DNA from 2 places in the Faecalibacillus sp. H12 genome. Region 2 is predicted to be linked to the other one. Evidence: riboswitches for the same ligand, from Rfam matches in the RefSeq annotation. Region 2 holds a riboswitch; the other holds the start of a gene.

Region 1 (3,666 bases), on a different contig from region 2:
TATTCCTCATCATCGTTGTATTGATAATTGTATCCACAGCTATGCTGGAATGCAGCTTCGATATGCTTGTTATCAAATAATGGAAAAACAAGGAAAACCCGAAGCTACAGGAAAAGCTAAAATAACCAAAGCTTATAATTTACCAAGTCGCTATATCTTACATACAGTAGGTCCGATTATTTATTCAACGGTGACTAAAAAAGATGAAGAATTACTGGCTTCATGTTATCGTAGTTGTTTAGAATTTGCAGCTGCATATCGATTAGAAAGTATTGCTTTTTGTTGTATTTCTACTGGTGAATTCCACTTTCCTAAAGAACTTGCAACAAAGATTGCAATTAAAACAGTTAAAGAATATTTAAAAAATGAAACAAGTATAAAGAAGGTGATTTTTAATGTTTTCAAAGACGAAGATCGAGACATCTATGAAAGATATTTGCGCTAAAATACAAGAAGCGGATGCTATTGTTATTGGAGCAGGTGCAGGACTTTCTACGGCTGCTGGATATGAATATGCAGGAGAAAGATTTAATAGGTATTTTAGTGATTTTGAAGAAAAATATGGAATTCATGATATGTATTCAGGAGGTTTTTATCCTTATGATACTTTAGAAGAATATTGGGCTTGGTGGTCAAGACAAGTTTATTACAATCGATATGTAGATCATTTAGATTTATATCAAAAACTCTTTCAACTTGTTAAAGATAAAGATTATTTTGTTTTAACAACTAATGTGGATCATTGTTTTCAAAAAGCAAATTTTGATAAACAAAGATTATTTTATACACAAGGGGATTATGGCTTATTTCAATGTTCATCTCCTTGTCATCAAGAAACATATGATAATGAAGAACTTATTAAAAAGATGATTGAACAACAAAAGGATATGAAAATTCCTACATCTTTAATTCCTTATTGTCCTCATTGTGGAAAACCAATGACAATGAATTTAAGATGTGATGATACTTTTGTTGAAGATGAAGGATGGCATCAAGCTTATTTTAGATATCAAGATTTTATCAGAAGACATCAAGATTTAAAAATTGTTTATCTTGAATTAGGTGTAGGACAAAATACACCAGGTATTATTAAATATCCATTTTTTAGATTTGTTGAAAGAAATAAAAATGCAACTTATATTTGTATTAATAAAGATACTTATTGTCCTCAATCCATGGAAAAAAGAGCATATTGTATAAGTGAAGATATAAAGAATGTTATTGATGGTTTATTAAAAATTAAATTGGAAAAATAGTATATTTATACAGTTTTTAATCAACTTGTGATAGATCCAGAAGACCCGTTAAAATATGGATTCCAATTAAAAAAATAAGATGGTGCGTAAAAACATCATCTTTTTGCTATATGTTGATCAATAAAAAATAAATTTAATGGAAAATATTTTGAACTATTTGTCCATTGAAAGAAAAAAGAGGAAAACTAAAATAATCATAGAAATGAAACAAGTTTGACACAAATACATCACTAGAAAAAACTTAATGTAACAAGTGAAGAAGATGTTTTAAAAATTATTAATTAAAAAATAAACAGTTTGAAATAGATGCTATCTCAAACTGTTTTTTAATATAAATTATTCAATTAAAAGAAAGATTTAAAGGAGTAGTTGATTCTTTTGTACCATGAGGAAGACGTTTTTTTAAAGGAATGACTTTAAAACCCGGGCATAGATACATAAAAGGGGAATAACGTAATTCATGGCTAAGTATAGAAATAACTGTTTTTTGATCTAAAGATGTATAAACATCAAAAACAAGGTCAAAATCTAAAGGATGAATGTTTTTTAATTGAATGCGAGAATCTTTATGATTTTTAATCATTAATTTAAAAATGTGATAGTTACCTGCTGTAATACATAATTTCATGAAAGCACCTCCTTTTATAGTTTGAACAAAAGCATAAATAATATGAATAAAAATAGACAATTTTTATTAAAAAAATTATAATAAAGGAAACGGGGAGCTTTTTGCTGAGAGTAAGTATTGACTTAGACCCATAACCTGATTTGGATAATGCCAACGTAGGAGATATAGACGTTAACAGAGTTCAACAGGACTCTCTTTTTATTTCCAGGGAAATAAAAAAAGAATATTGTAAAGAAAGAAGGAAATTTGATGAAATTAAATAAAGAAGATTTATTATTGTATGGAGTAACAGATTCAAAATATTTAAAAGGAAGAAAAATGTCGGAATTAGTTGAAGAAGCCATTCTTGGTGGTGTAACAATGATTCAACTAAGAGAAAAAGAAATGACACATGAATCATTTAAACAAGAAGCATTGGATGTTCAAAGTGTGTGTCAAAAACATCATGTTCCTTTGATTATTAATGATGATGTTGAATTGTGTAAAGAAATTGATGCAGATGGGGTCCATATTGGGCAAGATGATTTAAATTTAAAAGAAGCAAGAAAAATATTAGGTGAAGATAAAATTATTGGTGTATCTGCACATAATTATGAAGAAGCAAAAATAGCTTTAGAAAATGGGGCTGATTATTTAGGTGTCGGAGCTATTTTTGCAACTCAAACAAAAGATGATGCACAAAATATTTCAATGGAAACATTAAATGAAATTTGTCAAAAAGTTGATATTCCTGTGGTTGCTATTGGTGGTATTAATCAAGTGAATATCTTAGAATTTATGGGGGTTGCTATTGATGGTGTTGCTATCGTTTCAAGTATTTTTGGAAGTAATGATATCCAAAAAGCAAGTAGCCTATTAAAAGATAAAATTCAAAGAGTTATCTCTAATAAAATGCCAACTTGCCTTACAATTGCAGGTAGTGATAGTAGTGGAGGTGCAGGAATTCAGGCAGATTTAAAAACAATGCTTGCTAATCGTGTTTATGCCATGTCGGTTATTGCAGCACTAACAGCTCAAAATACTACAGGAGTGGATACTATTTATGATGTTGATGCTTCTTTTGTGGCTAGTCAAATGGATAGTGTGTTTACAGATATTTATCCAATGGCTGTTAAAATTGGAATGGTTTCTCAAAAAGAAGTCATTTTATCTATTAGTGGAAAGTTAAAACAATATCATGCACGTAATATCGTTGTTGATCCTGTGATGGTGGCTACAAGTGGGGCAAAACTTATTAGTGATGAAGCTATTGATACATTAAAAGAAAATCTCTTCCCACTCGCATCGGTTTTAACACCAAATATTCCTGAAGCCGAAGTTTTATCAGGATTAAAAATCAATAATGAAGAAGAAATGTTAACAGCAGCTAAATATATTGGAGATCATTATCATTGTGCAGTATTACTTAAAGGCGGACATCAAATCAATGATGCCAATGATTTACTTTATAAAGAAGGTAATTATCAATGGTTTAAAGGAAAACGTATTAATAACAATAATACTCATGGTACGGGATGTACTTTATCAAGTGCGATTGCTTCTTATTTAGCACGAGGTGAAAATTTGGAAAATGCTGTTAAAAAAGCTAAAGATTATATTTCGGGAGCGCTTGCGGCAATGCTTGATTTAGGACAAGGACAAGGACCAATGGATCATGGTTATGTTTTAGATAAAAAAGATTAGACGAATTGTCTATTTTATAGGTATAATAGTGGCGGGTGATGAAAATGAATTATTATGAAGAAGCCTTGAAATTACATGAAAAACATCAAGGGAAAATAC
Region 2 (3,666 bases):
ACCATTTCATCAAAATCGCTCATTTTTAAATGATTTTCTTGTAATAATTTTTGTAAATAAACGATTGCATACTCAGATTGCTTTCGATTTCCTTCTTCTTGTAAAGAAGCTAAACATTTTTGATTTTCATATAAAGCTACTACTAAATACTTATTAGCACTATCCATGACAATTGTTTTCATATTCAATCTCCTTTACAAGTTCTTCGTATTTTTTACCAATTGGTTTTAAAATAAATTCTCTATGATCATCATCGATTCTTTTTATCGTCATTGCTAAACGTTCTTGAGGTAAAATATCTTCTAAAAATTCTGGCCATTCAACCACACAAATATCATCACTATCAAAAATTTCTTCAAAGCCTAAATCTTCACTTTGTCCTTCTAAGCGATAAGCATCAAAATGAGATAATTGATAATTTCCTTGATATTGTTTTAAAATTGTAAAAGTTGGTGAATTAATAATTCTTTTAATTCCTAAACCCTTTCCTATTCCCTTAGTAAAGGTTGTTTTGCCTGCACCCAAATCACCATTAAGTGTCAATAACATATGCGGTTTTAGTAATTTTCCTAAATATTCACCAAAAGCTAATGTTTCATCTCTATTATTTATAGTAATCACTTTTTCCATAATAACCCTCTTTTAAATCTTGATAAAAACCATACCATTTCTTAGTAAAATTCTGATCAAATGGTCCTCCCTTTTTTACCGCTAAATCAATCAAAACATCTAGTTGTTTCTTTAAAATTTTGTCTAATTCATCACTATAGCCCATTTCACGAGCATGTTGACGATATTCTTCTTGATCTAAAATGCGATAGTTTCCATCTGGAAATACTTTTAAATCTAAATCATAATCAATATATTTTAAAGCCTCTCCATCATATAAAGTTGGTGAAGCAATATTACTATAATAATACACTCCTGTTTTTCTAATCATACAAATTACATTGTACCATTTATGTTTGGGCATATACCAAATAGCAGGTTCACGTGTATGCCACATTCTGCCATCTGATTCTGTCACCAATGTCCGATTATTAATAACAATGTAATGATCATCCGTTTCTTGTAAAACAAGTCCCTTTGACCAACATCTATGTATTTTACCATTATGTTTATATCCATGTATTAAGATTTTCTTTCCTACAATATCTTCCACAGCAAACGACTCCTTATTAACATTTACATTATACACAAATTCATCTTTCTTTCAAAGAAAAAAAGACTCGAAACGAGTCTTATAAATGAACTGCTTTTTTAAGTCTTGGATATAAAATCACAAACAAAATAAAGCAAGCAATGATTGTTGCAATATTATAAGGTAAGTTATAAGTTAAGTTTGCTTGTAATGGTGTTTGGAAAGCATACCATCCTGAAATCAAATGACAAATTGTTTTCAAAGCACCCGTAATAACAATTCCAATTGGTAATTCATACTTACCTACTTTTAATAAAGGAATAAGTGGTGTAAGTCCAATTAAAACCATTGGTAATAAATAATCAAAGATTACCGATAAAGGACCATAAAATGTTGCAAGTCCTAAAGCAAAATGTAGACCTAAACAAACAAGTGAAACAATCAAACTGTAACCCCAATTCATCAAATAGCCACATAAAATAATTGCAACAAGTGAAAAAGCACAGTTACCACCTTTTGGCATCTCATAAAATTTTGTGCAATATTCTAAAACAACTTGCATTGCCGCAAACATTGCCATATAAGCCATATTCTTCGTAGTTAATTTAATTTCCATAGTCATCCTCCTTTAAATGAGGCAAAATAAAAACCTTTTTACATACGCAAAAAGGCAAATAAACTATTTTGCACTCTCTACGCTAGCATTACCTAGTTCAGATTATAAGGGACAAGGTTTTCACCTTTCTCAGCATTTTGCGCCCCTGGCAAGTCTTATTATAAATCAATCTCTTCTTTTTTCAATCTTTTTATAGTTTTTTCTTCCTTGTCGGTGTTATAATGGAAAAGTATTAATAAGGAGGACTTGAATGTTATGTCAAAAATTATTTCCGTAAACGCTGGAAGTTCATCTTTAAAATTCCAATTATTTGAAATGGATGATGAAACTGTTATTACTTCTGGTGTTATTGAAAGAATTGGTTTAGAAGATTCTATTTTTACTATTAAGTATAATGGAGAAAAAGATGTCACAACTTTACCAATCGAAAACCATAAAGTTGCTGTTCAACTTTTATTAGACACTTTAATCAAAAAAGAAATTGTTAAGGACCTAGATGAAATCAAAGGTGTTGGACATCGTGTTGTCCAAGGTGGTGCTTATTTTGATCAATCAGTCATTATTGATGAAGATGTTGTTTCTAAAATTGATGAATTAAAATCATTAGCCCCTTTACACAATCCTGCTCATTTAACTGGATACTATGCTTTTAAAGAAGCTATTCCTAATGCTGGTGCTGTTGCTGTATTTGATACAGCTTTCCATCAAACATTAGAACCAAAAAGTTATATTTATCCAATTCCTTACAAATATTATGTAGAAAACAAAGTACGTAAATACGGTGCTCATGGAACAAGCCATTTCTATGTTTCATCTCGTTGTCGTGAAATGATGGGAAACCCTGAACACTCACGTATTATCGTTGCTCACTTAGGAGCTGGTGGTTCTTTAACTGCTGTTAAAGATGGTAAATCAATCAATACATCTATGGGATTTACACCTCTTGCTGGTATTATGATGGGAACACGTTCTGGAGATGTTGATCCTTCAGTTATCGATTATTTAATCGAAGAAGTTGGTTTAGATATGAAAGAAGTCATCAAGATGCTTAATAAAGAATCTGGATTACTTGGTGTTTCTGGTGTATCAAGTGACTTTAGAGATGTACAAGAAGCTGCTGCCAACGGTAATGAAAGAGCGCAACTTGCCTTGGATATTTTCTTTAGAAGAGTTATTGCTTATATTGGTCGTTACTTCATTGCTTTAGGTGGAGTTGATGCTATTTGTTTTACAGCAGGTATTGGAGAAAACTCATTCTTTGCAAGAAAAGAAATTTGTAATTTATTAGCTGAAGCTTTAGGTATTGAAATTGATGATGATGCAAACGTTAATGGTAAAGGTGATCGTTTAATTTCTACGCCAAATAGTAAAGTTAAAGTTTACGTTATTCCAACAAACGAAGAATTAGTTATCGCTAGAGATACTAAGAGGTTGTTAAATTTATAAGATAAAAGAAAGGTCTCCCTCGTGAGACCTTTTAATATTCATCATCTTCATCAAAAATAATATGTTTTATGTGATTTTCTATTTCTTTTTTATCTGTAATTACATTGCAAAATCTTTTTCTAATATCTAATCTTTGGAGATCAACAACACGCATATCACTCAACTGCATACGACTCCTTATTGGATATTTTCTTATTTTTGCACGAATATCTAATTCATATTCAGTTGCTTCTGGCGAATCTTCTTTAATAGATGTACAGGGAATAACGAGCATTTTCGATCCAAAATCTTTTAAAACGTAGCACCAATGCCCATCCATCAATTCTTTAGGAAATCCTCTACCAATATTAAAATAGGCCATTTGGTGAACCATAGGTCGACGAGAAACATGATAATAAGTTTGATCAGGTTCTGGATTCTCTTCTTCAACTAATTGACAATAAAAATATTCTAATTGTCTTGT

What was found. A riboswitch is a leader RNA that binds a small molecule or an ion and turns the genes downstream of it on or off. The one in region 2 is predicted to bind thiamine pyrophosphate.
Region 1: it holds a riboswitch for thiamine pyrophosphate, as region 2 does, so the genes downstream of both, thiE (thiamine phosphate synthase) here and HUU89_RS04620 (energy-coupled thiamine transporter ThiT) in region 2, are expected to answer to the same signal.

Annotation. Positions count from the first base shown of each region.
Region 1 is NZ_JABWDK010000036.1:10,028-13,693, forward strand. It holds gene HUU89_RS13065 (protein-ADP-ribose hydrolase) at 1-445, shown strand, start outside; gene HUU89_RS13070 (SIR2 family NAD-dependent protein deacylase) at 426-1,256, shown strand; gene HUU89_RS13075 (hypothetical protein) at 1,597-1,884, opposite strand; TPP riboswitch at 1,965-2,062, shown strand; partial or broken gene thiE (thiamine phosphate synthase) at 2,134-2,721, shown strand; gene thiD (bifunctional hydroxymethylpyrimidine kinase/phosphomethylpyrimidine kinase) at 2,776-3,567, shown strand; gene HUU89_RS13085 (NADP-dependent malic enzyme) at 3,612-3,666, shown strand, end outside.
Region 2 is NZ_JABWDK010000002.1:315,073-318,738, reverse strand. It holds gene tsaB (tRNA (adenosine(37)-N6)-threonylcarbamoyltransferase complex dimerization subunit type 1 TsaB) at 1-182, opposite strand, end outside; gene tsaE (tRNA (adenosine(37)-N6)-threonylcarbamoyltransferase complex ATPase subunit type 1 TsaE) at 160-630, opposite strand; gene HUU89_RS04625 (DUF402 domain-containing protein) at 605-1,162, opposite strand; gene HUU89_RS04620 (energy-coupled thiamine transporter ThiT) at 1,242-1,757, opposite strand; TPP riboswitch at 1,814-1,914, opposite strand; gene HUU89_RS04615 (acetate/propionate family kinase) at 2,013-3,203, shown strand; gene HUU89_RS04610 (hypothetical protein) at 3,235-3,666, opposite strand, start outside.